3 regions of the Pseudoalteromonas sp. HL-AS2 genome follow, and region 2 is predicted to be linked to each of the others. Evidence: predicted binding sites of a transcription regulator. Region 2 holds the regulator's gene; each other region holds the start of a gene.
What was found. The regulator ArgR, encoded in region 2, controls arginine synthesis, uptake and breakdown. The targets are predictions, from matches to a motif close to ANTGAATANNTATTCANT.
Positions count from the first base shown of each region.

Region 1: gltB (glutamate synthase large subunit) is a predicted target of ArgR. The motif match lies at 1,987-2,004, and genes of this name have one in related genera.
Region 3: RB215_RS00925 (2OG-Fe dioxygenase family protein) is a predicted target of ArgR. The motif match lies at 4,942-4,959, and genes of this name have one in related genera.

Region 1 is NZ_CP133572.1:630,755-641,749, forward strand. It holds gene gltB (glutamate synthase large subunit) at 1-1,753, opposite strand, end outside; gene RB215_RS17615 (anhydro-N-acetylmuramic acid kinase) at 2,378-3,583, opposite strand; gene RB215_RS17620 (NADP-dependent oxidoreductase) at 4,065-5,093, shown strand; gene RB215_RS17625 (glutathione S-transferase family protein) at 5,143-5,760, shown strand; gene RB215_RS17630 (YkgJ family cysteine cluster protein) at 5,858-6,166, opposite strand; gene RB215_RS17635 (ATP-dependent DNA helicase RecQ) at 6,283-8,229, opposite strand; gene RB215_RS17640 (NAD(P)/FAD-dependent oxidoreductase) at 8,503-9,807, shown strand; partial or broken gene RB215_RS17645 (phospholipase effector Tle1 domain-containing protein) at 10,235-10,995, shown strand, end outside.
Region 2 is NZ_CP133571.1:2,772,788-2,783,782, reverse strand. It holds gene RB215_RS12980 (iron ABC transporter permease) at 1-1,484, shown strand, start outside; gene RB215_RS12975 (ABC transporter ATP-binding protein) at 1,485-2,534, shown strand; gene RB215_RS12970 (Dyp-type peroxidase) at 2,585-3,484, shown strand; gene argR (transcriptional regulator ArgR) at 3,500-3,967, opposite strand; gene mdh (malate dehydrogenase) at 4,194-5,126, shown strand; gene ispB (octaprenyl diphosphate synthase) at 5,230-6,201, opposite strand; gene rplU (50S ribosomal protein L21) at 6,624-6,935, shown strand; gene rpmA (50S ribosomal protein L27) at 6,952-7,209, shown strand; gene cgtA (Obg family GTPase CgtA) at 7,440-8,597, shown strand; gene folA (type 3 dihydrofolate reductase) at 8,671-9,162, shown strand; gene RB215_RS12930 (DUF3718 domain-containing protein) at 9,242-9,619, shown strand; gene RB215_RS12925 (methyl-accepting chemotaxis protein) at 10,002-10,995, shown strand, end outside.
Region 3 is NZ_CP133571.1:190,483-201,477, forward strand. It holds gene RB215_RS00910 (YdiU family protein) at 1-476, shown strand, start outside; gene RB215_RS00915 (OmpA family protein) at 862-1,926, shown strand; gene acnB (bifunctional aconitate hydratase 2/2-methylisocitrate dehydratase) at 2,223-4,820, shown strand; gene RB215_RS00925 (2OG-Fe dioxygenase family protein) at 5,020-5,652, shown strand; gene RB215_RS00930 (cysteine desulfurase-like protein) at 5,662-6,897, shown strand; gene RB215_RS00935 (2OG-Fe(II) oxygenase) at 6,917-7,621, opposite strand; gene RB215_RS00940 (thioesterase family protein) at 7,655-8,053, shown strand; gene glpD (glycerol-3-phosphate dehydrogenase) at 8,066-9,571, opposite strand; gene glpK (glycerol kinase GlpK) at 9,630-10,995, opposite strand, start outside.

The sequences.
Region 1 (10,995 bases), on a different replicon from region 2:
TATCTATATACTGTAGTTTGCGTAATTGCTCATTGGTCAATACAGGCTGTTCTATTTCAACCTTATGGCAATGCCCAGGTGTTTCATCGAGCAAGTTAAGTGAGCGGCCAATATAACCGCGCAACGACATAACCAACTCTTCACGAATAGGGTCGATGGGTGGGTTGGTTACTTGCGCAAATAACTGCTTAAAATAATGTGATAATTGTTGCGGGCGATGCGACAGCACTGCAAGCGGCGTGTCGGTACCCATAGCGCCTAGTGGCTCTTTAGCCGTACCAACCATACCCGCCAGTACTAGGTTAAGATCTTCGCTGGTGTAACCAAATGCTTTTTGTATTTTTCGCAGCTCTGCCAATGGCGGCTGGGCAAAAGACGCGCTAGGAACGGGTAAATTGTCTAATTCAATTTTGTTTTCAGCTAACCAACGAGCATACGGCTGAGCCGAGCTAACGTGTTGTTTTACTTCGTCATCACTAATAATGCGACCTTGCTCTAAGTCAGCAATAAATATTTTACCCGGTTGCAAACGCCCTTTTTCAACAACCGTTGATTGATCAACGCACAATGCACCGGTTTCAGAGCCCATCACTAGCGTGCCATCTTCGGTTAACAAGTAACGCGAAGGGCGCAAACCATTACGGTCAAGTGTTGCACCAATAACGTTGCCATCGGTAAACGATAACGATGCTGGGCCATCCCAAGGCTCCATAATACACGCATAGTATTCATAAAATGCGCGCTTGGTGGCATCCATATTGGTTTGTGTTTGCCATGCTTCTGGCACCATCATCATCATTACTTGCGCCAAAGACCGCCCGCTGAGCACTAATAGCTCAATAGCCATATCAAGATTAGCCGAATCTGAGTTATCGTTATTACACACCGGATTTAACATATTCAATTCAGCATCGCTAAAATTAACCGAGCTAAACAATGCCTCACGAGCATTCATCCAGTTAATATTACCGCGTACCGTATTAATTTCACCATTGTGGGCTATATAACGAAACGGCTGCGCGCGGCGCCAAGCAGGAAAAGTGTTGGTTGAAAAACGAGAATGAAACATCGCCATTCCCGAAATAGTACGCTCGTCTTGCAGATCAAGGTAATACTGGCGCACTTGCTCGGTAGTAAACTGGCCTTTATAAACAATTTTGGTAGATGACATTGAGGTTACATAAAATTCGTCACGTTCGGTGAAATCTAAACCATTAATTTTATGCGAGGTGTATTTACGCAGCACAAACAGCTTACGTTCAAATTCTTGTGCGCTTAGCGCTTGCGGCTTAGCAATAAACACTTGCTCAATATTTGGCTCGCTTTCAAATGAAGCCGCGCCTAACATAGAGTTATCGCCCGGAACATCCCGATACCCTATTAAGGTTAAACCCAGTTCGGCAATATTTTGATTTAGTATTTTTTTACACGCGTCGCTAAGTGCTTTATCGCGTGGGAAAAAAATCATCCCCACACCATAGTTTAAGGCGCTTGGCAGCGTCCACCCTAGCTTTGCGGTTTCTTGACGGAAAAACTCATGAGGAATTTGAATAAGAATACCAGCACCATCACCACTTTTAACGTCAAACCCTGTTCCACCACGATGTTCCATGCAGCTGAGCATGGTGAGTGCATTTTCGATAATATCGTGTGACTTTTTACCCTTAAGGTTAGCGACAAAGCCAATGCCGCAACTGTCATGTTCAAATTCAGCGCGATAAAGACCTTGGGATTTTTTGCTCATATCATTCATTACTTATTCCTATTTCATCAGCCTATTGCTATCAGCTAAATTGTGCTTACTAATTAAGTCATATATTTTTATATACTCGAGGTATGCGCTTATCTCATTCAAAAAATCGTTAAAATGCCTAAAACAGCCACTGTAAAATCTTTTTGAATTTGTATAGTGCAGTATTTATTAGTGAAAACTTTAATCAAAGGGGGATAAAAACTAGCCGTAAAATAACGCTGAGTCAACTAAGAAATGAATATACATTCAGATTATATGAATATATATAGTCAAAAATAGTTATTAACAGCCCATTTACACTGCATTTAATAACTATGCCTTATGTTTTAAAAAAGCGCATAGTTGATTTGGATGGGTTTGGTCTTTTTAGTTATAAAAGTGCACCACTAAGGCCTGAGGGGCGAAACTAAGGGAGGATTGGTGCATCTTTAAAAAGTAAATAAGCAATAACATTTTTATAATAACTAAAGCGCAGCTGCAATTAATTACTACAAAACAATATTCACGCTAATGGCAGCGCAAAAAAATAAGCTTACCCTATAACAGTAAGTCGCAGTTATGCAAAGGCCAAACAGTGAGTTTGGCTAGGTCTCACCTAAAAACTTAAGCTTAGAATATGTGGTTTCAATCTGCAAAACTCACTTTACCCATAGTAACGCCTGCAATTCCTTGGGCTTTATTATCAAGGTGTAGCTGCTCACCGGCTAAGCATTCGTTAGCTAAAATAGCAAAAAGTACCGCTTCTTTCGCGTCGGGATCAACCCCTAATGCGTGAGTATTTTTAAAACCTTTTATGGTCGGACAAAGCGTTACTAAATGTTGCATTAAGAGTAAATTGTGAATGCCGCCGCCACTGGCATACACCACACTATTGGGCGCCATTTTTACACACGTATTTAGCGCATTGGCAATAACCTCTGCGGTAAAGCGGTTTAAGGTGGCCATTACGTCTTGATGACTTAACTTTTGGGTATTTGAAGCCTGTTGCGCAGCCTCTAAATAAGCCAGATTAAACACTTCAGGGCCAGTAGTTTTTGGCATTTTTAGGGTTAAAAAATGATTGTCGCAAAGCGCTGTTAGTAACGCAGTATTAATAACGCCCGCTTTCGCTATCGCAGCGTTTTCATCGTAATGCATGTTATTAAAATAACGCTGCACATAGGCATCCATAATGGTATTACATGGGCCAATGTCAGAGCTAAATACTGCGTTGCTATCGCCATTTTGGGGTAAAAAAGTGAGGTTAGCTATACCGCCCATATTGAGCAAAATACGGTTTTCGTCAGAGCTTGAAAAAAACAAATAATCACCATACACGGCAAGTGGTGCGCCCTCGCCGCCTGCTGCTATATGCTTTTGCCTAAAATCGCCAATGGTAGTAATACCTGTAGTAACGGCTATTTGGTCGCTGTCGCCAATTTGTAAAGTGCCATTGTTAAAATCGTTATACTGATGCTGGCTTTTAGGACAGTGGTAAATAGTTTGTCCGTGGCTGGCTATTACATCTATATTGGCTGGGTTTACCTGCCAGCTGTTTAAACACTGATTAACCATGTCACCATGAAATTTACCAACCCAAGGGTGCAGTAACGTAAGGTATTCTAAGTTGCATTCACGCTTGGCAAATACCTGCTTTATTTTTGTTTTATAATCATCGCTATAATCAACCGTAGTAAACTTTAAAACCTCAATTTGGGTATGCACACCCGCGGCAGTTATTTTACATAAGGCAACATCAAGTCCATCTAACGAGGTACCACTCATTAGGCCTATAATTAATCGGCTTGGCTTTAACGCACTGTTATAAAGCTTACTAATGTGTGGGTGCATAATAATTTCGCATCTATTGTTGTTGAGTTAATAGCATTCATTTTAGAATAGTTTAAATAAAAGTTATAGCGCTATAAAAATCAGTTAATCCACTTATAAACTCACCTTAGAGTAAATACTCACACCTTGGGGTTGATTTTTTAACCGTGTGCCCAAAACTCCTGTATTAAGATATACATACTTAACCTGAGCTCTGGTTAAGAGATTTACTAACGTATTGAATCATCGTTATATTTGATTTTATTTTCTCTAGCCAGAGGTTTTCAGTGAAAACAAGGCGAATTTACGCGTCAATAGCTGGCCTATTGCAAGTAAATTCAACGCAGTTAGCGCTGAAAATAGCTGCTTGAGATAAGTTTATTATCCGGAGCTCAGGTTTCTTACTACTTATCTGCGCATTATTGTTTAGTTTCAACTTTGCTTTAAACACAAACTAAAACATTCAGATCAAAGTAGTTCACTCATCTATTGGAGATTTTATATGTCAGTAACCAGTCGACAACTCACGTTAGCATCACGCCCACACGGTGCTCCTACCGATGAAAACTTTGCATTAAAAACACTAGAGCTGCCGCCATTAAAAAATGGTGAAGTATTACTGCGTACCATTTACTTATCCCTTGACCCTTACATGCGTGGCCGCATGAGCGACGCTAAATCGTATGCCGACCCAGTAAATGTTGGCGACGTGATGGTTGGGGCAACTGTATGCCAAGTTCAAGAGTCTAAAAACGACTCCTTTAGCGAAGGCGAATGGGTATTGGCTTACACTGGTTGGCAAGACTACGCTATTAGCAACGGCGAAGGGTTAATGCAATTAGGCAAAGAGCCTGCTAATCCTTCGTATGCACTAGGTATTATGGGAATGCCGGGCTTTACCGCTTATATGGGATTACTTGATATTGGTGCACCTAAAGCAGGTGAAACCGTGGTCGTTGCTGCAGCAACAGGCCCTGTGGGCGCTACCGTTGGCCAAATTGCAAAAATTAAAGGCTGTAGAGTCGTCGGCGTTGCCGGTGGCAGTGAAAAATGTAAGCACGCAGTAGAAGTATTAGGTTTTGATGCCTGTATTGATCACAAAGCAGATAATTTTGCACAGCAACTTGAACAAGCCTGTGATAACGGTATTGATGTTTATTATGAAAATGTGGGCGGAAAGGTATTCGACGCCGTATTGCCACTTCTCAATACATCAGCACGCGTACCTGTGTGTGGTTTAGTGTCGCAGTATAACGCAACTAGCTTACCAGAAGGCCCTGATCGTTTGGGTATGCTAATGGGGCAAATACTCTCTAAGCGTATTAAAATGCAAGGCTTTATTATTTTTGACGATTATGGCCATCGTTATGATGAGTTTGCAACCGCTATGCAGCAATGGCTACAAGATGGAAAAATTCAATACCGCGAACATATGGTAGAGGGCATCGAAAATACCATTACTGCCTTTAACGATATGATCAGCGGAAAAAACTTCGGTAAAACCGTAGTTAAAATTAACAGCCCACTTTAAATTTAATGCGTTGCTGTCTATATAAAGTAGCAACGCAACAAGGATTACTATGATCAAGCTACATCATTTAAATAAATCACGCTCAAAACGTATTATCTGGTTACTAGAAGAATTAGCCGTAGATTATGAAATAGTTGCTTACCAACGTAATAAAGACACTTTTTTAGCCCCAGATGAACTTAAACATATTCATCAGCTTGGTAAGTCGCCGGTGATAGAAGATGATGGGATTATTGTTGCCGAGTCGGGCGCAATTACCGATTACCTCATTACTAAATACGGTAACGGAAAGTTTGCACCTAAAGCAGGCACTAGCGATTATGTTGATTATCAGCAATGGCTACACTTTGCCGAAAGCTCAGCTATTTTACCGCTGCTGCTTAAAATGTTTGTATTAAAAGATGGCGCTAAAACCCAGTTTTTAGAAGGTTACGCCGACGCCGAAACAGCTAAAGTAATAAGCTACTTTAACGATCGCCTAGCAGGCAAACGTTACTTAGTAGGCGACACCCTAACCGGCGCCGATTTTATGATGTCGTTTATTGTCGAAATTGTTAAAAACTCAGGTCAACTAGCGCACTTTAAAAACCTAGTTAAGTACGATGAGCAATTACAAAGCCATGAAAAATTTCATACCGCACAAGAGCTTGAAGCTAAATACGATTAATAATCGGCTGGTATTAGTTTTATAGTTATACCAATTACATTAAATTAGTACACATTTAAAAAGGGCCTTGGGCCCTTTTTACGTTTGCTGTAATAATTTAAATTCCGCCTAGCTCGCGCTCGGTAATACACTCATCCGACGCCATTTCAAATTCGCGACACACTAACGGGCGGTTTTCGTAAATAGAACACATGAGTGTGTTGCGATCGAGGGCTTGGCACCAGCCATCATCGGCACGTTTCATTACTTCGCTGCCCCATTTATCGTATTCAATATAATGAAATGGCACACCGGTATCTGTCACTATGCGTACTTCTAATTGGCAGCAACAGGCTTGGCAATTAGCACACGTAACAGGCTCTGGGGTGGTGGTGAGGTTTTTAACCGGAATAACAATTTGAGGCATAGTGGCTTAATAAAATAAAGTAAGCCACTAGGATACACCAACTAAGCTCAAATCGGCAGAGTAAATCTATCTCTAGGGGCTATTTTAAAGGCTAACTAGGTTAAATTTAGCTAATATTATGCTAGCTGACGCGCCAGTAATTTCGCTTTAATATCACTGTAGCGCATCGCTTCACACAGCGCAAAACCACTCAATTGGCGCACTTTATTGCGTGCAAATAAAGGCACGCTCATGCCCGCTAAAAAGCGACATTGGGTTTCTACACCTACGTTATTAATGCCTTTACTGGCTAGATGCTGTAAAAATTCATCTACTTTTTGATAAATTACACTCTCATCAACAACATCTGCTTGCACTGAATATTCAAGCTTAACACTGTGGCCTCTGCATACTGAGCAATGGCCGCATTGCTGGGGCGCATTTTGATCGTCAAAATAACGGGCAAGGTTGTAGCTTAAACAGCTTTGCAACTCAAAAAAGCGTACCAATGCAGCTATACGTTTTATTTCGGCTTGTTCTTTATCGGTAAAGTAATCATGCAGTTGCTGCGCAAGTTCAGGGTTGTTTATCACCTCACTATGCACTTTATACACTTGGGTAATACGTTTGGTTTCTAGGGTAATAAGCTGTTTTTCGGCTAAGTAGTCAAGCGCCGCAACCACTCGTTTTCGATCGACTTGCGCGGCTTGTGTCAGGCTATCAAAATTAAGCGTGCCCCATACTTTTTTAAAATCGGTATGGCTAAATATTTGCGTTAAAAATGCTTGGCGCTGCTCATCAAACTGGCCTAGCAACTCGTTTTTATCAACCAAAAACTTATATTTAAAATCGGCGTAGTAAGCGTATTGCGGCGTAATTGCACCTTGCATTTCTAGCTGTACTAACAAAGTTTTAAGCGCAAGTTGCCTAATATTACTGTCGCTTGAAAGGCTATATTCTTGCATTTCCCATTGCTGCTGCGAGCTGTGGTGCTGGCGAATATCGTTAATTACATGCTCAATACCGCTTAGCTCTGGGGTGTCGCCATACACAAAGTTCTCTACAGTATTTAACCCATCAAGGTTGGCTAAGGTAAAACACTGTGACGGGTTACCATCGCGCCCTGCTCGGCCTATTTCTTGGCTGTAGTTTTCAATCGATTTAGGTAAGTCGTAATGAATAACAAAGCGAATATCGGCTTTATCTACGCCCATTCCAAAAGCAATCGTAGCCACTACTACATTAATTTTACCACCCATAAAGTCATCTTGAATTTGCCATCTAAGTGTATCTTCAAGCCCAGCATGATACGCCACCGCTTGCAGCCCTTGATTGCTTAGCATATTAGCCACTTGTTCGGCACTTTGCTGCAAGGTAACATACACAATACCTGGGCCATTTTGTGCGCTAATAATGTTAGCAAGCTCGGTATTTTTATCCGCCGTTTTTACACTCAGCACACTTAAGTCTAAATTAGCGCGGTAAAAACCGGTTTGTACAATGCATTCTGGGGCAATGGCAAAGCGCTCGGCCATATCGCGCTTTACTTTTTTAGTCGCGGTGGCGGTTAATAATAATACCAGCGGAATATTAAGCTCTTCACGGTAGCGTGGTAGTTTTAAGTAGTCGGGTCTAAAGTTGTGTCCCCACTCAGAAATACAGTGCGCTTCGTCAACAACCAACATAGACACTGCTATTTGATTAATAAACTCTCTAAAACGCTCGTTCTTAAAGCGTTCAACCGACACCATTAACACTTTAACTTTACCGCTGCGAACATCGTTCATTACTGTGCTGCTTTGCATTTGGTCTTGGCTCGAATCAAGGCTGGCAGCATAAATACCTTTGCTGTTTAAAAAGCTAATTTGATCTTTCATCAATGCCAATAATGGCGACACCACTAAGGTTAAATGTGGTAAATGCAACGCGGTTAATTGATAACACAAAGACTTACCCGAGCCGGTGGGAAATATAGCCAACGACGATTGCCCATTTAACAGCTGCTCTATGGTTTGCTGCTGCCCGCCTCTAAACTGATTAAAGCCAAAGTGTTGCTCAAGTGATTGAATTAATGAAGGGGTCATAAAATATCCTGTTTAAATATTTCCCTCAAAAGGAAAAATATTCCTACACGGTAAAACCTAAGTAAGTATAAAAATACACACTATTTAGCTTTAAAAGTGTGAGTATAACTTATTCATTATTTTTTGCTGACACATCCTTTATTTAGGCGCAGAATATAGCCATATAAATAACGAGTTTAGCCTTTGCCAAAATAACTTGATTCATACCCAAGTAACCTCAAAAAAATAATTCTACATAGATTATTTGGGTATATTATTTTTAAAGGCAGCGTTATGAATATTACCACACCTAAAGTCGTCGTTATTGGCGGTGGGGCTGGCGGATTAGAGCTTGCAACCCAACTAGGACATAAACTAGGAAAGAAAAAACACGCAGACATACTACTCATAGATAAAAACCGCACCCACATATGGAAGCCGTTACTGCACGAAGTAGCGACCGGTTCTATTGACCCAGATTTAGATGGCGTAGTGTACAGCGCTCATGCTGCTAAACATCATTATCGCTTTCAGCTTGGTACATTTTGTAATATTGACCAAAGCAATAAAACCATTACCCTCGCACCACTTTATGACGAATTAGGCCACACTATTTTACCCGAGCGCAACGTGCGCTACGACCATCTTGTTATTGCCATAGGCAGCGTAAGTAACGACTTTAATACCCCTGGTATAAAAGAGCATTGCTATTTTTTAGATTCTAATCAGCAAGCAGAGCGCTTTCAGCATTCGTTACTCGACAGCTTTACCCGTTTGCACCAAGACGACAATCAACAACAATCTTTAAACATTGCCATTGTGGGCGGCGGCGCAACCGGTGTAGAACTCTCGGCTGAGTTGTATCATGTTTCTGAGTTATTAAAGCTATACGGCTTAACTAATATGTCGTCCAAACGTTTACATATTCATTTAATTGAAGCCGGGCCACGCATTTTACCCGCACTTCCCGAGCGCATTGCCGTTAGTGCCAAGCGCGAGCTGCTAAAATTAGGGGTTAATGTACGCGAACAAACGCAAGTAAAAGAGGCCACCGAGCACGGCTTCATTACCAAAGACGATGAGCACATTAATGCCGATATTATGCTTTGGGCTGCAGGAGTAAAAGCTCCTGATTTTATTAAAGACCTAGGTATTTTTGAGCTCACTCGCAGCAATCAAATTCAAGTAAACCAATTTTTACAAAGCACGGTTGATGGCAGCATTTTTGTATTAGGCGATTGCTGCGCCTTTACCCAAGCCGACGGCAAACAAGTGCCACCGCGGGCGCAATCGGCGCATCAAATGGCGCAATGTGTTGAAAAAAATCTTATAGCCACATTAAAACAGCAACCATTGAGTGGCTTTAAGTACAGCGATCACGGCTCTTTAGTTAATCTGTCTCGCTACAGTACAGTTGGTAATTTAATGGGTAATCTCACCAGTAATAGCTTTTTTATTGAAGGTAAAATTGCCCGCTTTATGTATATTTCGCTCTATCGCATGCATCAACGCGCCATTCACGGCAGTGCAAAAACCTTTGCCTTGTGGATCAGCGAAAAAATACTGCGCGTGGTACGCCCTAAAATGAAGTTACATTAGGGCCTGTTGATCTTTCAAGGTTAAATTTGCAGCAGTGTGTTTGGTATTTAGGCAAGGCAGAGCCTATGTGGTGTGGTTATTCCCCATAAATAGGCGATAACGTAGAATCAATGCCAAACATGCGCTGCCCGAAGGGTTCTGCCTAGGGGCGATTAACTCTTTGTTGCTCGGTTTTTACTTAGCCCACTAGGTTAAAAATCTCGCGCCGTGATTAAATCGCCCCTAGTTTGAACAAATTTTAATCCGCAAAGGTCAACAGACCCTAAAGTTTTGCAGAGTTTAAACACCACAGCGGTGAATTTATTACCGCTGTCATTAATATTTAACACTTTTACGTTATATATCCAAACCATCTCAAAATGCAAAGTTCAGCATTTCAAAGGCTTGCTTTGGGTATAAAGTAAAAAAGCTTAGGAGGTAATATGCAATGACGGCTAAAACACTCATTTTTAACTTTGATGGCACCGGTGCTGAGCCTAGAGACGCCGAGCAGTTTAGTGCTGATCATTTTAAAGAAGACAGCAGTATTTCTAATATTCTTAAACTACACTTACTCGCTGGCGGACAACTTAATAACTCTCCTAATACTAAATTAACCAATCAACTTAGTTTTTATTATCAAGGTATTGGTACTAAAGGCAGCCGCTTAAAACGTTTTTTAAATCAAACACTCGCACCACGTAACGACGATGTAGCTAGCATTTTAAAACAAGCCCTAAGTGATTTTAAAAGCCATTATAAGCTAGGCGACATTGTCTTATTAACTGGTTTTAGCCGAGGCGCTGCACTCGCTAGGCGCTTAGCAAAATTATTAGAACCATTAATAAGTGAGCAAGTATACCTGTGTGTATTTGACACTATTGCCTCTATTGGTTTATCAAAAATAACCAAAGCGACCCGTGGCGCAGAGCATGTAATTTTTGAAAACCACACCATAGCAAGTAATGTTACTCAAGCCTTACATTTTGTAGCCCTGGATGAAAAGCGTCGCGCGTTTGAACCCACACTAATGAACCAACAAAGCAACATTACCGAATTGTGGTTTGCTGGTGCGCATTCTGATATTGGTGGCGGTTACTATCGCGATGGTTTAGCCGATATTTGCTTGCGCTATGCAATAGAGTGGTTAATCTCGCAGCCGTTAAATATCACCTTTTTAACCAGTCACGATATTGACTATGCAGCCTT
Region 2 (10,995 bases):
ATTACATTTCTAATACCGTATTACTTATTTTAGGTGTGTGTGTACTAAGCTGTGCTATTGCCTTACCACTTGGCTGGCTAACCGCTTATTGCCAGTTCCCGGGTAAAAAACAGTTTGAATGGGCGTTAATGCTGCCACTGGCTATGCCTACCTATATTATTGCCTATGTTTATACCGACTTGCTTGATTACGCAGGCCCAGTACAAAATACTCTCAGAGACTGGTTTGGGTGGCAATCGCCGGATGATTACTGGTTTTTTGATATACGCACTTTGCCCGGCGCTATTGTAATGCTTGCACTGGTGCTTTATCCCTATTTATATTTAATTTTTAAAACAGCCTTGCGTGAGCAGTCTTTTAAGTTAGTACAGGCTAGCCAGTTAATGGGGCTGTCGTCGTGGCAGAGCTTTTTTAGGGTGAGCTTAGTGTTATCGCGCGGCGCAATTGTAGCTGCGCTAGCGCTAATTAGTATGGAAACCATGGCTGACTTTGCCACAGTAAGCTACTTTGCTGTAAGCACCTTAACCACTGCCGTATACGATACTTGGTTTGGTTATTACTCGTTAACCGCTGCAGCTAAAATATCGGGCGTGATGTTATTACTATTGTTTTTAGCCTTAATGGCGGAGCGCTTTAGTCGCCGTAATCAAGCGGTGTTTGAGCGTCAGTCGGGTATAAATAGTGAAGCGCTTTATATATTAAAAGGCAAGTCGGCTTGGCTGGCAACGCTATTTTGCAGTGTGATTTTAATTGTTGCCTTTGTTATACCTATCGCTGTGTTAATAAAGTACGCCATTGTTTATTTTGATCAAGCATGGAGTAGTGAGTTTTTTAGCTATGCGTGGCAAAGTTTAAAGGTAGCTATAGTAGTAAGCGTAGTAACGCTGTTACTTAGTGTATTAGTGGTGTTTTATCAACGTATAGCCAAGCAAAATTATCCACTTATTCCGGGGCGATTAGCTAGCACCGGCTACGCTTTACCAGGAACAGTACTGGCTATTGCGGTGCTATTACCGCTTACGCTGTTAGAAAATACGGTAAACCGTGTGCTTGAGCCATACGACTTAAATATAGGCTTGTTACTCACTGGCAGTGTATTTACCATTATTTTTGCTTATGTAGTGCGTTTTTACGCAGTAGCACATGGCGCGATTGAGTCGAGCTTTTTACGCATTAGCCCCTCTCTCGACATGGCTAGCCAATCTATGGGCAAAAGCCAAGGCCATACGTTACGTTTGGTGCATTTACCCCTACTTAGACGCGGGTTGCTTACTGCGGCTTTGCTGGTGTTTATTGAATGCATGAAAGAGCTACCTACGGCTTTGTTACTTAGGCCGTTTAATTTTGAAAGCTTAGCTACGCATGTGTTTCAGTATGTGAGTGATGAGCAATTAGAGCTGGCTTCTATATCGGCATTATTTATTGTGCTGGTTGGATTTATCCCTCTGTATTTTATTAACCGTTCTATGGAGCAACGTAGTTAAATGAGTAGTTTGATTTTACAAGGCGTGAGCTATCAATATAACGGTACTAAGGTTATTCACGAGCTAAATTTAACCATAGGTAAAAACGAAATAGTGTGTTTGTTAGGTGCCAGTGGTTGTGGTAAAACCACCACCTTAAAAGCAATTGCAGGGCTAATAGAAACGCAACAAGGAAGCGTGTTTATCGATGGTAAGCTGGTGAGTAACGCCAATACATTTATCTCGCCAGAGCATCGTAATATTGGCATGATGTTTCAAGATTATGCGTTATTCCCGCATTTAACCGTGGCACATAATATTGCTTTTGGCTTAAGTAAAATGAGTAAAGAGCAAAAGCAACAGCGCGTTGATGAAATGCTTAAGCTGGTGCATTTAGTTGGCTGCGCCGACAGGTATCCGCATCAGTTATCGGGTGGGCAACAACAGCGCGTGGCGATTGCGCGTGCACTTGCTTACAAACCAAGTTTACTATTACTTGATGAGCCGTTTTCGAATATAGACACTCAAGTACGCTTTGAATTAATTGCCGATATTCGCCGCATAATTAAAACTCAACAAGTGTCGGCAGTATTTGTTACCCACTCAAAGGAAGAGGCTTTTGCATTTGCAGACACGCTGGCTATTATGCACCAGGGTAAAATAGCTCAGCAGGGCACCCCAGAACAGCTTTTTGCTAAACCAAGCTCAAAGGAGGTTGCAGAGTTTCTGGGTCAGGGCATATACTTAAGCGCAGAAGTGTTAACAGCAACTGAATATAAAACCGCTTTTGGCCTAGTTGAGTCGGTTATTGCGCACCAGCATCAGGCTAATATAGGAAAAATATATGTGCGTCCTCATCAAATAGAGCTAATGAGCGACAATAAAAAAGATAGCCATAGTGAACGCGCCACCATATTAAGCAGTCGTTTTATTGGTTCGGCTTATGTTTACACTGTAGTTATTGCACAACAAGAAATAGAAGTTGCAGCGCAATATGGCCAGTCATTTGTTCAAAATGAGCAGGTTATAATAAAAATAAAACCCCACACGGTGAATTTTTTCGAATCATAAATTAATTTGTTATTCGCTGTGTTTATCTATTTATAAGCTAAGGAATAACAATGGCACAAGCGCAATCAGGGATTTGTGCTGAAGCAAACTTACACGGTTTGCATTTATTTTTTAATGTGTTTGATGGCCAAGATGAGTCATTACGTACAAAGCTCAAGCAAGTAAGCGCTATTGAGGAAGAGTTTAGCGATCAGTTTTCTGAATCTATGCTTTCTTGTATGGTGGCTATTGGTGCACAGTATTGGCCGCATATTTTGCCAGAGTATATCCCCAGTGAACTACAAAGCTTTCCTAATATAAATCATAATGAACACGCAATGAGCGTGCAGCCGTGTGATTTGTTTGTGCAAATACGTTCAGACCGCGAAGACGTTAATCATTTATTTGCACTGCAAATTTTAAAGTTATTTGCACCAGATGTAGAGCTGGTGGAACAAATTCGTAATTTTAGATTTTTAGATGGTCGCGATTTCAATGGTTTTATTTATGGTGGCAAAATGCCGCATGGCCGACAAAAGCGGGCAACGGCGTTAATAAATAAACCAGGTAGCTTTGAGGATCAAGGCAGTTATATTCATGTGCAACGTTATAAGCACGATCTAAGCGTATGGCAGCATCTATCGCTAGATGAGCAAGAGCAAATAATAGGTCGCACTCGCTTAGACAACACTCTTATAGCCCCAGCGCTTGAAACCAGCCATGCACAACGCAGTGAATTAAAAGATGAGCAAGGCCAGCCAATATTACTTAATCAAGGCATGCCTTATGGCGATGTTTACGAGCAAGGAATGCTGTCAATTACTTGCTCGGCCAGTGGAACCGCATTTGAACAGGTATTAAAAAGTCGTTTAGGTGAGGGGGAGTGCTATGATCATTGGCTTGATTTTACTCAAGCCGATATGGGGTCTGCGTTTTTTGCACCGTCAGTTGGGTTTTTAAAACAGTTATAACGCATGTTTTAAATACTAAACCGTATCAAATAAAATACGTACCCGCTCTAGGGTTAAGTCTATTTCAGATATTTTAGCTGGGGCAATAAAAATAGTGTCGTCGCCAGCTATAGTACCTAACACGCCATCGGCTTTACCTAATGAGTCAAGTAAACGCGCAATAAGCTGAGCCGCGCCTGGACTGGTACGGATAATAATCATCATTTCGTTATGCATTATATCAATAACAAGCTGGCGCAACGGGCTTTTTGCTGTGGGTACGCCCATTTCTGCTGGCAAGCAATACACCATTTCTTGTTTGGCATTGCGCGTTCGTACCGCGCCAAACTTACTAAGCATGCGCGACACTTTACTTTGGCTTATATTGTCAAAACCTTGCTCTTTTAACGAATCTACTATATCGCCTTGAGAACCAAAGTTTTCTTCTTTTAAAAGCGCTTTAAATGCTTTTACTAACGCTTCCTGTTTGTCTTGTGGTTGCATAGTTTTTATTTGCTTTTTATTATCCATGCCGCAAATTCTACACAAAAACGAATAATTATGCAGCAGTTGTTTATTTAACTTGCCAGTTTACTGTATTCAGGCCAAATGTTTTTACAACTATGGTCTAAAATATTACGAAAATAGGCAGGATAAATTTGTTTTTAGTCGCTAATTTCTTTATCTTAGAGCCATAAATATTTCCTACCTCAAATCACGGAGAATTCCAATGAAAGTTGCTGTATTAGGTGCTGCAGGCGGTATCGGTCAAGCGTTGTCTTTATTATTAAAAACAGGCTTACCAGCTGGTTCTGAATTATCACTATATGATGTTGCACCAGTAGTTCCAGGTGTTGCGGTTGATCTATCTCATATCCCTACAGCGGTTAAAGTAGCTGGCTTTGGCGCTGATGCGTTAAATGAAGCGCTTAAAGATGCTGATATCGTACTTATTCCTGCTGGCATGCCACGTAAGCCAGGTATGGATCGTGCAGATTTATTTAATGTAAATGCTGGTATCATCAAAACATTAGCAGAAGGCATAGTTGCAAGTTGTCCTAAAGCATTAGTAGGTATTATTACTAACCCAGTAAACGGCACTGTACCAATTGTTGCTGAAGTATTTAAAAAAGCAGGTACTTACGACGCTAAACGCGTATTTGGTATTACTACGCTTGACGTTATTCGTTCAGAAGCATTTGTTGCTGAACTTAAAGGCGTAGACGTAGCAACTGTTAAAGTTCCTGTAATCGGTGGCCACTCAGGTACTACTATTTTACCTCTACTTTCTCAAGTTGAAGGCGTGAGCTTTACAGATGAAGAAGTTGCAGCACTTACTCCACGTATCCAAAATGCGGGTACTGAAGTTGTAAATGCTAAAGCGGGTGGCGGTTCAGCTACTTTATCAATGGGTGCAGCAGCAGCTCGTTTTTGTATGTCTTTAGTTAAAGGCCTACAAGGTGAAGACGTTGTAGATTACGCGTACGTTGCTGTTGAAAATGGCGATGCGGAGTACTTTGCACACCCAGTACGTTTAGGTAAAAACGGCGTAGAAGAAATTCTTTCTTACGGCGAACTAAGCGCATTTGAAACAAAAGCAAAAAATGACATGCTTGAAACACTGAAAAAAGACATCAAAGAAGGTGTTGATTTCATGGCGTAATAGCCAAAATCAAGTGACAAAAAAGCCTGCGTTTGCAGGCTTTTTTATTGCTCGGAATTTAGCTAACCTGCACCCAGGTTAGCTACACATAAAGGCAGTAAAGTTAGTGATCGCGATCAACTGCAATACGGGCAAGGCTCACAAGTGCTTGTTTATATTCAGACTCAGCTAAAAAGTCTAAGCAAGCAATGGCTTTGTCGGCTTCAAGTTCGGCCTTTTGCATCGTAAATTCAAGCGCATTGGTTTGTTTAAGTGCCGCTAAAATTTCTTCAAGATGATCCATGCCATTACTGTGCTCTATAGCGTCACGGATCAGCTGTGTTTGCTGCTCATTACCATGTTGCATTGCATAAATAAGCGGCAGAGTTGGTTTCCCTTCGGCTAAATCATCACCAATATTTTTACCTAATTGATCTGCATCTGCGTTGTAATCAAGTACGTCATCAACGAGCTGAAACGCAGTACCTAAATGCATGCCGTATAGGTTAAGCGCATCAAGCGTGGCTTGGTTTTGCTCAGTAATAATGGCCGCAAGGCCTGTCGCGGCTTCAAATAGCTTAGCGGTTTTAGAGTAAATAACCTGCATATAACTCGCTTCAGTGGTGTCGGGGTCATTACAGTTCATTAACTGTAATACTTCACCTTCAGCAATAATGTTAGTTGCATCTGCAAGCACTTGCATTACCTGCATTTTACCAAGGCCAACCATAAGCTGAAATGAACGAGTGTAAATAAAGTCGCCCACTAATACGCTGGCAGCATTACCAAACTCAGCATTTGCTGTAGGCGTGCCTCGGCGTAAGTTAGATTCATCAACAACATCATCATGTAATAGTGTTGCGGTATGAATAAACTCAACAATAGTTGCAAGTGTAATATGATCTTTACCCTGATAACCCAATGCTCTGGCCGCTAGTATTGCCAACATTGGGCGCACGCGCTTGCCGCCACTGTTTACAATATACAAGCCAAGTTGGTTAACTAACGCCACATCTGAGCGCATTTGCGCATGTATAAGTTGATTGACGTCATTCATATCGTTTTCGATTAACGCCTGGATAGCTTTTATATCCATTGATCTCCGAGCCAATTTTTATGTGTGAACGGCGCAGATTGTACAACAAAAAAAGCACTAGCTCGATATTTTGTGACGATTCCCTGAAAAAACACGGTTAACATCGCTAATTAGCACTTAAATACGAGAGATAGCTGATTAATTAGCGTACAAAGTGTGCTGTAATTTATGTTTATTTATTATCCGTTGTAGTGTGTGTTTAGCTAAGGCAAATTATTTTCACTAATCGTGAAAAAGCGCTTGGCAAAAGGGCTATTTAATATAAAATAGGGGAAATATTGAATTGCTCTCAATGCAGCTACTTTTTATTCATTTTAATTACAAAATAGGCTTGCTAGTTATTACGCCGTAGCGTAAACTTCGCGCCCTATCGAAGAATATTTTAGTTGCGTCGATTTGAGGGCGCACAGACGGAGTTAATTATGTACGCGGTTTTCCAAAGTGGTGGTAAACAGCATCGTGTGACTGAAGGTCAAACGATTCGTCTTGAAAAATTAGACGTTGAAACTGGTGCAGCAGTAGAATTTGATTCAGTACTTTTAGTTGCTGATGGTGAGAAAATCGAGATTGGTGTACCGTTCGTAAACGGTGGTAAGATAACAGCTGAGGTTGTTTCACATGGTCGCGGTGAGAAGATTAAGGTTGTTAAATTTAGACGCCGTAAGCATTCTCGTAAGCAAATGGGCCATCGTCAATGGTTCACAGAAGTTAAAATCACTGGCATTAGCGCTTAATTAGAGGTACTTAGAAATGGCACATAAAAAAGCAGCTGGTAGTACTCGTAACGGTCGCGATTCAGAAAGCAAACGCCTAGGTGTTAAGCGTTTTGGTGGCGAATCAGTTCTAGCGGGTAGCATCATTGTTCGTCAGCGTGGAACTCGTTTCCACCCTGGTACAAACGTAGGTATCGGTAAAGACCACACTATCTTCGCAAAAGCAGATGGTAAAGTTCAGTTTGAACAAAAAGGTCCTTTAAACCGTAAATACGTAACTATCGTAACTGAGTAATCAGTAAGATAGTTAAAAAACCCCGCCTTTGCGGGGTTTTTTGTTTTCATTATTTTACAATATATACCCAAGCCTGCAATTATACCTATGGGTTTAAGTAGCGGGCTCTTTAACGAAGTTATAGAGCGATCTAATTCGTAAAATGGTTCAAATATTTATGCCAATTGGTATTAAGTTGGCTTGGGTATATAATAGTGTTATTAACAAGCCAATCCCTAAAGTGAGTAATCATGAAGTTTGTAGATGAAGTAGAAATTCGCGTAGAAGCTGGAGACGGTGGCGCCGGTATCGTGTCTTTCCGTCGTGAAAAATATATCCCAGAAGGTGGGCCTGACGGTGGTGACGGTGGTGACGGTGGTAGTGTTTATCTACAAGCGGATGAAAACTTAAATACCTTAATTGATTACCAATTTGAACGCTTTCATAGAGCAGATCGCGGTACTAATGGCCGCAGCCGTAACTGTACGGGTAAAAAATCTGACGATTTAATTATTATGGTGCCTGTAGGTACACGTATTATGGACGTTGATACGCAAGAGGGATTAGGGGATTTAACCCAACATGGCCAAAAGATTTTGGTGGCAAAAGGCGGTTTCCATGGCTTAGGAAATGCGCGTTTTAAATCAAGTACAAACCGTGCTCCGCGTCAAAAAACCTTAGGGACAGAAGGCGAAGTACGCAACCTTAAACTAGAGTTATTGTTACTAGCAGATGTAGGCTTATTAGGTTTGCCAAATGCAGGTAAGTCTACCTTTATCCGTAGTGTATCGGCAGCAAAACCAAAAGTAGCAGATTACCCATTTACGACGCTTATTCCAAATTTAGGTGTGGTACGTCCTGAAGCTAATAAATCATTTGTTATCGCTGATATACCAGGCTTAATTGAAGGCGCATCGGATGGTGCTGGTTTAGGTATTCAATTTTTGAAACACCTAGAGCGCTGTAGAATATTACTGCATATTATTGATGTAATGCCAGTTGATGGCTCAAATCCAGTTGATAATGCATTTGCGATTGTTAATGAGTTACATCAGTACAGTCCTAAATTAGCAGAAAAACCGCGCTGGTTGGTATTTAATAAAATAGATTTATTACCAGCTGACGAAGCAAAAGCTTTATGTGAAAAAATTGCACAAGAGCTAGGCGAAACTGAAAATATTTACAGCATTTCTGCTATTAATAAATCAAATACTCAACCACTAATTCATGACGTAATGACATTGCTTGAAAGCATGCCAAAAGAGAAATTCGTTGAAGCAACAGACGAAGAAGTTGAGTTTAAGTGGGACACCTATCATCAAAAAGCCGCTAAAAAGAGCGACGATGATGATGATTGGGATGAGTGGAATGAAGATGATTACGACGTAGAAGTTGTGTACGAGCGTTAATTATAATTAATTACATATAAAAGGAGCTTATGCTCCTTTTTCTTTGTTTAATAATAAATACTGGATAATTAGTGTGATAATTTCAATGATTGCTGCAATGGCAAATAACCGTGTAATTGGCCTTAATAATACAATGCCTTGGCATTTACCTGGAGACTTACAGCATTTTAAAAAAGTAACCACAGGTAAACCTGTGATTATGGGGCGCAAAACATTTGAGTCTATTGGACGGCCTTTACCTGGGCGTCGTAATATTATTATTACCCGTAATAGCCAGTATCAAGCAACTGGAATAGAAATTGTTACAACGCCAGAGGCCGCGTTAAATTTAGTTGCTGATGTGGAAGAGGTGATGATCATTGGTGGTGGAAATATTTATCAACAATTTTTAGAAAGTGCACAAAGACTTTATTTAACCTTTATAGACTTAGATGTTGAAGGTGACACTCAGTTTCCTGATTACGAAAAAGTGGCAACCTGGCAGGTTAAAGATGAAATACAAATGGCTGCGGATGAAAAAAATCAATATAGTCATAAGTTTGTAACTTTATATAAAAACTCTTAACATTATTGCGAAATACTGAGCATATTGGTACAATATTAACTAATCCAATAGGAATAAAGTATTATAAAAAGGGTTTTCCATGATTAAGTTATCAAAGCTAGTTGTTATTACTGCGCTTGCAGCCGGTTCGTTTGTATATACTGCCCCTGCACAAGCAGATGATCAGTTAGCGATTTCTATCTGTGAGTATATTGCAGCGGATGATAAAAATCGTTTACGTAGTAAGCTTAAAAGCTCACGAGTGAAAGTTCGTAATATATACGACGCAGTATTTTGTAACGGCAATAATTTATTGCGTCATGCAGTGGCAAGTAATGCATTAGACAGCGGTGAATATATAGTAAAAAACTTATCTAAAAGCTCGCTAGAAGATGGTGCTGATATATCATGGGCTGAATCGAACGGTCATTCAGGATCGCCCTTAATTACTATAATTAAAGAGCGCGCAGGTCTTTAATTTTACAATAAATACGATTAAACCACGTTTTATACGTGGTTTTTTTACGCCTGTATTTTTATAAATAATTTTAAATAACACAGCACTATTTTAGTATTGTAATCCCCCCCTTTTAACACAAACGCCAACCTTATTAAAAACATAACCCTTTTTACTTATTAACTTACTTATTGTGTTGAAATGAACTTATAGCCGACTCTATAGGTGCTGAAGTTAAAGGAATCTAGGAATAGCCACAAAAAATAACTCATTGTTTTTATTTGGGTTAACATTCTTGTTGTTGCTTTGACAGCTCATGAATTTAATACGATTGTTAGTATTTGCCATTAAACTGTCATAAATAGTCAATATTCTACGCGCATATGATTTTAGGGATTTATTTATGCGCGCCTCTACATTTACCCGCTTACTGGCTGTTTTGTTAACTCTCGCAAGTGTTTTATTAGCTATGACTCTACTTTGGGCCAGTCAAACTTTTCTAAAACTAGAGCAGCAAGACAGTGCATATAGACAGCTTAAAAATACGATTATGGTTGATCTAGCGAGCTATCTAAGTAATTACTTAGCACAAGGCGATAGCCAATACTTAACACAAGCCTCAAGTTTAATCTCGCAAGTAGAGCAAAAACAGTTAACGCTATTACCAGCAGCTCTTAAATCACAACTTACTGAGCAGTTAATTACTCTAAATAATGATATAAACGGTAAATATAGAGCCTTGGGTAAGCTCTCTGGTAACGAAACGGCTTTACTTGATAATGCGCTAAGGCAAATGGCTGGTTCGGCATCCTCGTTAATTAATTATGCGCGCTCAGCTTCGGATAATAGTAACAACACGCTTAGTTATTATAAATTGGCCAATGAGTATTATAGTGAAGTGATTAACTTATCATTATTTAGTTATCAACTGGTGCTAGATTATCAGCAGAGTGTAGAGCAGAGTTTGCAACAAAGCGTGAAAAATTTAAATGTATTAGCAGCAAAAATAGAGCAGCTACCAAACTTAGGTGTGATGGATAAAGTAGATGAGTATAGTTTATTTATTGACGAGCAAAGTGAAGATTTAGCTACTGATATTAAATCAGAATTAAGTAGTTGGCCAAATCGCTATCCTCGGGATTTAACCAGTACATTAACTCAGGCACAACAACGACAGACGGGGGCCGATGAATTGCGCACGCAGCTTAGTAATTTATCTAAAACAGTGATAAATGCAGAGCAAGCACTAAAAACACAACAAGATAATTTAAAGCAGCAAGTATTTTGGGTGTTTTGTGTTGCTATTAGTGGACTCGTTATACTTGCTGGCGGTGTTTATATTGTTCAGCGTAATCTGGTACTTAATCCTCTTCGACGGTTGCGCGACGGGTTTGCAT
Region 3 (10,995 bases), 630 kb from region 2:
TAATGACCCCAATAATAGATGGTTTTGCTGAGCAATTTAATGTTGAATTTAGTGCAATGTGGGCAACAAAACTGGGCTTAGCTGGCACAGATACAGCCGATAAAGAGTTAATTGCAGAGCTATTACAGTTATTAAAAGAGCACCAACTCGACTATACCAACACGTTTGATGCACTAACCGAGTCTTTAACAGGTGGAATGAGCATACCAGAGGTATTAGTTCAGTGGGCCGGTAAGTGGCAAAAACGTACCGATGATCGCAGCTATACCGTAATGCGGGCAGCTAATCCGCGAGTTATTCCTCGTAACCATGTGATCGAAAAAATACTTAGTGAGTATAATAAGACTGGCTCAAGTGAATTATTGCATGAGTTTATGCAGGTTATGCACACACCTTATGAAAATACAGACAAATTGGCAAAATTTCAGGATGCACCTAGCAGCGATAAAGAGTATTATACTTTTTGTGGTACTTAATCACTAGATGTAAATTTAAGTTGCTGATTATAAAAGGTCATTTAGCGGCCGTAGCGCTGCTTTATTATTGAGCACAATAAACTGAGCTGATATTATTGATATGCATTTAAAGCTAGGAGCTTGGAGCTCAATATAAACTCAGCTAGTGAAGTCGGTATGGTTATTTAATAAATTTAGATACCAGCGATAGTATTTATTATCTAGGGGTTGGGTAAAGTAATTAATATGTCCTAAACTTACTGATACTTGTATATAGAGTGTTGAAAACGAATTAATTTATCTTTTGTTAAGTATTGATTAATAAAGGATCAGGTAATATTAATAAAACTGGTTGAGCTAGAACGAATTAGCTATATTTTTTAATTGTTAAAATGGGAAGAAAACAATGAAATTAAAATCACTTACAATCGCAATCGCGTTAGCTGCAACTAGCGCATCAGCATTTGCAGCAGAAAAAACTGAAGGTTTTTACATTGGTGTGTTCGGTGACTATTACGATGCATCTTGGAAAAACTTAAACATGCACCAAAACTTGGAAGTTAATGAATCTGCAAGTTGGGGTGCTGAAGTTGGCTACCGTTTCAGTGATTACTGGAGTGCACGTCTTGAGTATGCAGATATGGACTTTAATGCATTTCTTAAAAATCCGATTCCTAATGGTAATCGTAACGACGTAGACGGCGAGCGTTTTGGTGTTGATGCACTTTACCACTTTGGTGGCGGTCCTTTCTATGGTTTATTTGGTATTAAAGAAGTAAAAGTAGCAACAGATAATACTTTCTTAAACGCAGGTGTTGGTTACCAGCACTTCATTACAGACGGCTTATTTGTTAACGCAGAAACATCTGTTTATCAAGGTCTTGACCGTGGTTATACCGATGTGAACGCTAAACTAGGTATTAACTACTTATTTGGTCAAAGTTCAGTAGCAGAAGAGCCAGTTCAACCAGCTCCAGAGCCAGTAATTGTTGAAGTTGCACCAGTAGATAGCGACAACGATAACATTCCAGATGCAGATGATCAGTGTCCTAACACACCAATGACAGATGCAGTTGATGGCACAGGTTGTACTTTATACGAAGATAAAGAAGTAACTGTAAGCTTATTAGTGACTTTCCCTAATAATACATCTGCAGTATCTACACAGTACTTAAACGATATCGATAAAGTAGCTGAGTTCTTAAAAGAGTACCCAGATACAACTGTTCTTTTAGAAGGTCATACTTCTTCTGTAGGTAAAGCATCTTACAACAAGTGGTTATCTAAAAAACGTGCTGACGCAGTAGCTAAAAAATTAGTAGCTGATGGCGTAGCAGAAGACCGTATTACTACAGTTGGTTTAGGTGAAGAGCGTCTTAAAAATGAAGCGAACACTAAAGCAGCACACGAAGAAAACCGTCGTGTAGAAGCGCATATCAAAACGATTAAAAACGTTAAAGTTTTACGTTAATAAAATCGATTGAATTACAAAAACCCAGCTTTATGCTGGGTTTTTTTATGCCTACTAAAAACTTAAATTAAAAATTAATACTAATGATTCTTACTTAATAAACATTCATAGAAATTGATTTTACTTTATCTACTATTCATAATACTTATAGTCGGTATAATCAGTTGCTGAACTGGATAGATTTTCATCTACCCACAAAAGCTTTATAATTAAGCGTTAGAATACTATAAGTATTGGGTAACATTGCGCTTATGAAGCGCTACCGAATACTTTCACGTCACCAAGAGGGCAATATTGTGCTACAAGAATATCGTAAACACGTAGAAGAACGTGCCGCGTTAGGTATCGTACCAGCGCCATTAGATGCTCAGCAAACGGCTGATCTTATTGAATTAATCAAAACTCCACCGGCTGGTGAAGAAGAGTTTATTCTCGACTTATTTGCTAATCGTGTACCGGCAGGTGTTGATGATGCAGCTTATATCAAAGCAGGGTTTTTAGCGGCAGTTGCTAAAGGTGAAACTAATTCTCCACTACTTTCTAAAGAAAAAGCGGCAGAATTATTAGGAACTATGCTAGGCGGTTACAATATCGCACCTATGATAGACCTACTTGATGACGACACACTTGCACCTATCGTAGTAAAAGGCCTTTCAAACACATTATTAATGTTTGATGCATTTTACGATGTAGAAGAAAAAGCAAAAGCGGGTAACACATTCGCTAAGCAAATTATTGAGTCTTGGGCAAATGCAGAATGGTTTACTAATAAACCAGCTGTTGCTGAAAAGATTTCAGTTACTGTATTTAAAGTAACTGGCGAAACAAATACGGATGACTTGTCACCTGCACCAGATGCATGGTCTCGTCCAGATATTCCACTACATGCTTTAGCTATGCTAAAAATTGAACGTGATGGTATCACTCCTGACAAACCAGGCGAAGTAGGCCCAATCACCCAACTAGAAGAATTAAAAACTAAAGGCTTACCACTAGCTTACGTTGGTGATGTTGTTGGTACGGGTTCTTCACGTAAATCTGCAACTAACTCAGTGCTTTGGTTTATGGGCGATGATATCCCGTTTGTACCAAATAAGCGTGTTGGCGGTGTATGTCTAGGTAATAAAATTGCACCAATCTTCTTTAACACTATGGAAGATTCTGGCGCTTTACCAATTGAGCTAAATGTTGATGAGCTTAACATGGGCGAGCAAATTGACATCTACCCATACGAAGGTGTTGTTAAGCAGCATGGTACTGATAAAGTAATCTCTAAGTTTGAACTTAAATCTGAAGTGATTTTAGATGAAGTTCGTGCTGGTGGTCGTATTCCACTAATCATTGGTCGTGGTTTAACAGACAAAGCACGTACATCACTTGGTTTAGGTGCTACTGATATATTTAAAGTACCAACAGCAACTGAAGTATCAGATAAAGGCTTTACACTAGCGCAAAAAATGGTTGGTAAAGCATGTAACGTTGCAGGTATTCGCCCAGGTCAATACTGTGAGCCTAAAATGACAACTGTTGGCTCGCAAGATACAACAGGTCCTATGACACGTGATGAGCTTAAAGATTTAGCTTGTTTAGGTTTCTCTGCAGACTTAACAATGCAGTCTTTCTGTCATACATCGGCATACCCAAAACCTATTGATGTAAACACGCATCACACGCTTCCTGATTTCATCATGAACCGTGGCGGCGTTTCACTTCGCCCAGGTGACGGTATTATTCACTCATGGTTAAACCGTATGTTATTACCAGATACCGTAGGTACTGGTGGTGATTCGCATACACGTTTCCCATTAGGTATTTCATTCCCAGCTGGTTCGGGTGCAGTAGCATTCGCAGCAGCAACAGGTGTTATGCCTCTTGATATGCCTGAGTCAATTTTGGTTCGTTTTAAAGGCGAAATGCAACCAGGTATCACATTACGTGACCTTGTACATGCAATCCCTTACTACGGTATCAAGCAAGGCTTATTAACAGTTGAGAAAAAAGGTAAAATTAACGAGTTCTCTGGTCGCGTACTAGAAATTGAAGGCGTTGAGCACCTAACTGTTGAGCAAGCGTTTGAATTATCAGATGCATCTGCTGAGCGTTCAGCTGCAGGTTGTACGGTTAAGCTTTCAAAAGAGTCTATTTCTGAATACCTAGAATCAAACATTGTTATGCTTAAGTGGATGATCTCTGAAGGTTATGGCGATGTACGTACGATTGAACGTCGTATTAATGCAATGCAAGACTGGTTAGCTAATCCTGAGCTTATGGAAGCAGATAAAGATGCTGAATACGCTCACGTAGTTGAAATCGACTTAGCTGAGATTAAAGAGCCAGTTCTTTGTGCTCCAAATGATCCAGATGACGCGCGTTTACTTTCTGATGTTGCTGGCGAGAAAATTGATGAAGTATTCATCGGTTCTTGTATGACTAACATTGGTCACTTCCGCGCGGCTGGTAAGTTACTAGATGGCTTTAAAGGTCAACTACCTACTCAGCTTTGGGTTGCTCCACCTACTAAGATGGACAAAGACCAACTAATTGAAGAAGGCTACTATGGCATCTTTGGTCGTGTTGGCGCACGTATAGAAACTCCAGGTTGTTCATTATGTATGGGTAACCAAGCACGTGTTGCTGATAAAGCAACGGTAGTGTCTACCTCTACACGTAACTTCCCTAACCGTTTAGGTAATGGTGCAAATGTATTTTTAGCATCATCTGAACTTGCTGCAGTTGCGGCAATTATCGGTCGATTGCCAACTGCTGCTGAGTATCAAGAATATGCAGCGAAGATCAATGCAACAGCGTCAGATACATATCGCTACTTGAACTTCCATCGCATGCCTGCTTACACTAAAAAAGCAGACAACGTGATCATTCAACAAGCAGTATAATTTTTACAGCTTATTTAAAAACCCGCTTTTGCGGGTTTTTTATTGGCAAAAATAAATTTTAGATAGTTAATGTTGTTTTTTTGCATTTATTGTATTAATTTTGGTGGTTAATTGTTTTGAAGTTAAATAATAAAGCAATAAATCCTCTTTGCATGCATTAAAATCCCTGCAATATTATAATTACTATAGCAGGATTTTTATGACCGCTTTAAACCCCCAGAATTTACTGCAGCTGCGTTTTATTAACCAAACAAATATTGATTTGGTTAAGCCTTCTTTTGATAACCTGCCGACTAATCCTTATGCAGATGGTGCCTTTCGTAAACGCCGTTACTCTGTAGTTAAACTACAAAATGGTGAGCTAAAGCTACAAGCAACAAAAGCATTTGTACAAGATGATGCAATTAATACCTTTCAGGGTAATGTTGAGCGTAGTTACGAAAATTTAGAGCAAAGCCTACTTGAGTCAGCGGGCATGAAAAGTATTGTGAATGAGTTTCGTCAAATTACCGGGATTGATGAAGAACGTGATATCGAAATTCACCAATTTCGTATGTTAGCCATTGATAGTGATACGCCTGCAGCGCCAGAAGGCGTGCACCAAGATGGTTTTGATCATGTGTGTGTATGTGGAGTATCGCATGAAAACTTAGAGGGCGGTGAATTGCTTGTATACGAAAACAAGCAAGCCGATCCCTGTTTTAAAATGGCCATAAAAGACGGTATGTTTGCAGTAATTAACGACCGTCAAGTGTGGCATAACGCTACTCCAATGAATAAACTTGATGCCAGTAAGCCAGGTTACCTGGATTGCTTTGTATTAACGTCTTAAGGAATGAGCATGAATATAACGCAATTACGTGAGCAATTTCCGGCATTAATGCAAAGCGTTAATGGTAAATCTCCCGTGTTTTTAGACGGCCCCGGTGGCTCGCAAGTACCGCAATCGGTACTTAACGCTATGACTGCTTATTTGGGTTATTACAACTCAAATTTAGGTGGAGCATTTTTCTCAAGCGATAAAACCGTTGAGCTAATGGCAAATGCTCGCCAAGCTGCTGCCGATTTACTCAATGCGCCCAGCTCACAACAAATTGTATTTGGTCCGAATATGACCAGCTTAACGTTTAGCTTTAGCCGCGCAATTTCACGCGACTGGCAAACGGGTGATGAAATTATTGTCACTAACGCGGATCACTTTTCTAACGTTTCGTCGTGGCAGCAAGCCGCAGAAGATAAAGGTGTTAAAGTTAATACTGCGCTTATTAACGAAACCGACTGCACACTCAATATGGCGCAGTTCGAGAGTTTACTAAACAGTAATACTAAGCTGGTAGCGGTAACTTATGCTTCAAATACCACAGGTTCAATTAACAATATTAAACGTATTGTAGAGCTTGCCCACAACGTAGGCGCACTTGTTTATGTTGATGCCGTACATTATGCACCGCACGAACTTGTAGATGTACAAGCGCTTGATTGCGACTTTTTAGCCTGCTCTGCGTACAAGTTTTTTGGCCCGCATTTAGGTATGGTTTATGGCAAAAAAGAGCACCTTGAAGGATTTACCCCGTACAAAGTTGAGCCAGCTAAAGACGTAGCGCCTGGTCGCTGGGAAACCGGCACGCAAAGCTTTGAAGCCATGGCTGGTTTTATAGCGGCGGTTGATTACATTGCAGCAATTAGCGAGCTTGACGACAGCCATTCACGCCGCGAAAAGTTAAGTGTTGCCTTTGCTAAAACCAAGCAACACGAAATGGCGCTGAGTGAATACTTTTTAACGCGCTTAGTTAATTACCCGCGTATTAAATTGTTTGGTATAGATGATTTAGATCGTTTAAATGAGCGTACGCCTACTTTTGCGTTAACTTTTGAAGGTTTAGAGCCGCGCGCTGTATCTGAATGTTTAGGTAAGCAACATATTTGTGTATGGGATGGCAACTTTTACGCGCAAGGTTTGTGTGAGCAATTAGGCGTACTTGATAAAGGTGGCGTAGTGCGCATTGGTTGCATGCACTACAACACCACCGCAGAGCTTGATCAGTTATTTAATTTGTTTGATGAGCTACTAGGTTAATATACATAAAAAAGGTGCGCTAGCTCTTTGGCGCACCGTATATTTGCTCTGCGCGGTTAAACAGTACCCACGAGGTTAAAATATACTTATCGTTAGATACTGGCTTATTGCCACGGTGAGTGTGAGTAAAGTAGCCGGGCGCTATTACCATAGTGCCTTTTTTAGGCGCAATTTTACGCTTTTGATAATAAAACTCCGTTTCCCCACCTTGTTCAACATCGTTCAAATAAAACATAAACAGCAATACTCTATGTAGCGCCTCGTTATGATTTAACTGCGGATAAACTTCGCTGTGCCAATACGGGTAACCGCCTTTATTAACTTGGTATTTTTGCGCCTGAATATTTCCTAGCCTAAAAATTTGCTGCACTAATAAGGGCAGTTGTGGTTTACCCACTTCATCAAAGTTTGCGTGTGTTAAGTCAACAGGTTCGCCACTTTTAGGGTGATACACTTTTAGGCCAAAGGCACCAATCATAATAAAAATATGTTCTTCAATGTATTTAAAAACATACTGTGCAGTGGTTTGTTGAATGTGTTTTAATTGCTCAACGTATTCCGGATGATTGTTTAAGTGCAAGTCGTGGCTATCTTTTTTATTTAAATCGATACCGCCAGATGTCATCCCTTGTTTTATATGCGGGCTTTGAGAAAAGGTAGTGATAAAGTTATCACAAAAGTCATTGCTGAGCGCGTTATCGTATACGCGAATAAAGTCCGTCATAGTTTACCTTTATATAATTATTATTGGATTATTATGTTTATTGAAAAAGTGATGCCGCGCTTTAGTGAAACAGATGCGCTAGGACATATTAACAATACCGTACTCCCTGTATGGTTTGAAGCTTCGCGTGCGCCTATTTTTAGGTTTTTTACCCCAGATTTAAACCCACATGACTGGAAGCTAATTATTGCCAAAGTCGAAGTGTCGTTTGTTGGTGAGTTATTTTATGGCCATGAAGTAACCATTAAAACCTCAGTAGAGCATGTAGGTACCAGCTCATTTGTATTACGCCAAGAAGCTCACCAGCAAGGTAACTGCTGTGCAGTTGGTAAAACGGTATTGGTACGTTACGATTTTGCAGCAAAAGCAAAGCAATCGCTTTCAGTATCTGAAAAATCGTCACTTAATGAGCATTTAGCCCCGGCTAGCTAGTTTGGTAAATGTTTACAGCGGTATTGAGCCATTATAATTTTGAATATACTGGCTCAGCGCTGTTATTTGCTCAGTATTAAAACGCAAACCTAACTTACTACGACGCCACAATATATCCTCGGCGCTGCTAGCCCACTCGCTATTAACTAAATAATTTACTTCAGTGGCGTATAAACCATGGCCAAAATGCTGGCCTAAATCAGCTACGCTTCGGGCATCTGTAAGTAGGGTATAAGTGCCAGTACCGTAACTGCGTATAAAGCGATTTAAAATAAACTCAGGCAACCATGCGTACTTTACCTGTAGTTGTTGCTTTAATACTATCTTTGATGAAAAGTCGCCACCGGGTAATGGAGTGTTTTTTGTCCATGTTTGGCCTATATGCGGATAAAAGCTGGCGAGTTCGTTTACTGCGTTTTCAGCGAGCTTGCGATAAGTGGTAATTTTCCCACCAAATACACTTAGCAGTGGTGCCTGGTTATTATTGCTCGATAATATCAGTTTGTAGTCGCGAGTAACGGCTTGTGCGTCGCATGAGTTATCATCTAGTAAGGGGCGTACACCACTAAAGGTATGCACTATGTCGTTATGAGTAAGTTGTTTTTTAAAGTAATTATTAGTAATGCCAATTAAGTAATCGACTTCTTTATCGCTAATTTTTACATCTGCTATATTGTCGCTGTATTCTTCATCTGTAGTGCCAATCAGTGAATAGTCATCTTCAAATGGGGTAACAAAAATAATACGCTGATCTTTATTTTGTAAAATATAGGCCTGCGGCTCAGTGTGAATACGCGGCACAATAATATGGCTGCCTTTAACTAAGCGAATATTATGTGGCGACGGCCCAGTAATTACCTCATCAAAAAGTGATGCAACCCAAGGGCCCGCTGCATTAACAACTCCTTTAGCAACTATAGAACATTGCTTTTTGCTACCTTGTTGCTCTAAGGTCACACTCCAATTATTGTTATTGCGAACTGCTTTAATACAGCGCGTGCGGCTTAAAATGGTTGCACCTTTTTGCTGTGCTGCTAACGCATTTAAAATAACTAACCTCGAATCATCAACCCAGCCATCAGCGTATTCAAAACCGCGGGTAATAGTATTATTCAATATACTATCGCGGGTAAATTTAATTGATTTTGATGCGGGTAAAGTAATGCGTTTGGCAAGATGGTCGTATATAAACAACCCAATTCTAATCATCCAGTAAGGGCGTAAATGCGCTTGATGTGGCAGCCTAAAAGATAGCGGCCACATAATATGTGGGGCATTTTTTAATAACACTTCACGCTCTTTAAGTGCCTCTTTTACTAGCCTAAATTGGTAATGCTCTAAATAGCGTAGTCCACCATGAATAAGTTTACTGCTACTTGATGATGTAGCAGAGGCTAAATCATTTTGCTCACACAGTAATACTTTTAAGCCTCTACCGGCGGCGTCAGCCGCAATACCAGTGCCATTAACGCCACCGCCAATAACCAGTAAATCATATTCATTATCGAGTAATTTCACTGAATACCTCTTTATTAATTTAAGCGATGGCATATCAATAGCGAATAACACTATCGTATTAGCAGTCGTCTTTTGTTGCGTTATTTGAAAGCGTGACTTGTGCTATACAGTGCTGCCATTTTGCGTATAAGTCGTTACGTTCATCTATGCTCATGGTTGGTTCAAAACGACGGTCGCATTGCCACATAGTAGCTAATTGCTCCGTTGACTTATAAATCCCAGTTTGCAGCCCCGCTAAATAGGCAACACCCAGAGAGGTTGTTTCTGTTAGCGCTGGGCGTTCCACACTTGCGCCTAAAATATTAGCTAAAAACTGCATGGCCCAATTATTTTTTGCCATGCCACCGTCCACGCGCAAAATACTTGGACGCAGGCCATCACCTTCCATGGCTTTTTGTAAATCTTTGGTTTGATAGCCAACAGACTGCAGCGCCGCTGCTACTATAGTGCTAATGCCAGAATCACGGGTTAAACCTAAAATAGCACCACGGGCATTGGCATCCCAGTATGGGGCGCCTAAACCGGTAAACGAAGGCACTAAAAATACGCCGTGATCCAGTGGCACGTCTTTGACCATAGCCTCGCTGTCGCCGGCATGTTCAAGTAGCTTTAAGCCCTCAACAATCCATTGCATAGTGGCACCCGCCATAAAAATACTGCCCTCTATAGCGTAGGTCACTCTACCATTGAGCCTGTAAGCCACAGTAGTTAATAAGCGGTTATTAGAGGTAAGGGCTTTATCGCCCGTATTAAGCATTAAAAAGCAGCCCGTTCCGTAGGTACTTTTAGCCATGCCTTCTTTAAAGCAAGCTTGACCAATTAATGCGGCTTGCTGATCCCCCGCCATAGCGCAAATTTTAATCGGTGCACCAAAAATTTCACTGCTGGTACTGCCAAACTCGGCTGCGCTGTCCATCACTTCTGGAAGCATAGAGTGTGGAATATTAAACTGCGTTAGTAACTCTTCATCCCAACATTGCTGATGTATATTAAATAATAGTGTACGTGAGGCGTTGGTGGCATCGGTACGGTGTACTTTGCCAGCGGTTAAATGCCACAGTAAATAACTGTCAACCGTACCAAATGCTAGCTCGCCGGCTAGCGCTTGTTGCTGTGCATCGGCAACATTATCTAAAATCCAGCGAATTTTAGTGGCTGAAAAGTACGGATCTAATAATAGCCCGGTTTTATCGCTAATTTTTTTACTGAGTTTATTGCTACGTATTTGCTCGCAATACTCGCTGGTACGGCGATCTTGCCACACAATGGCATTATAAATTGGTTGGCCAGTCTTTTTATTCCATACTAAAGTGGTTTCGCGCTGATTAGTGATACCAATGGCAATGACCTGCTCGGCTGTAACCTGGTTATTAGCCAGTACTGTTTTACAGGTACTTAGTACGGTTTGTAAAATATCGTTAGGG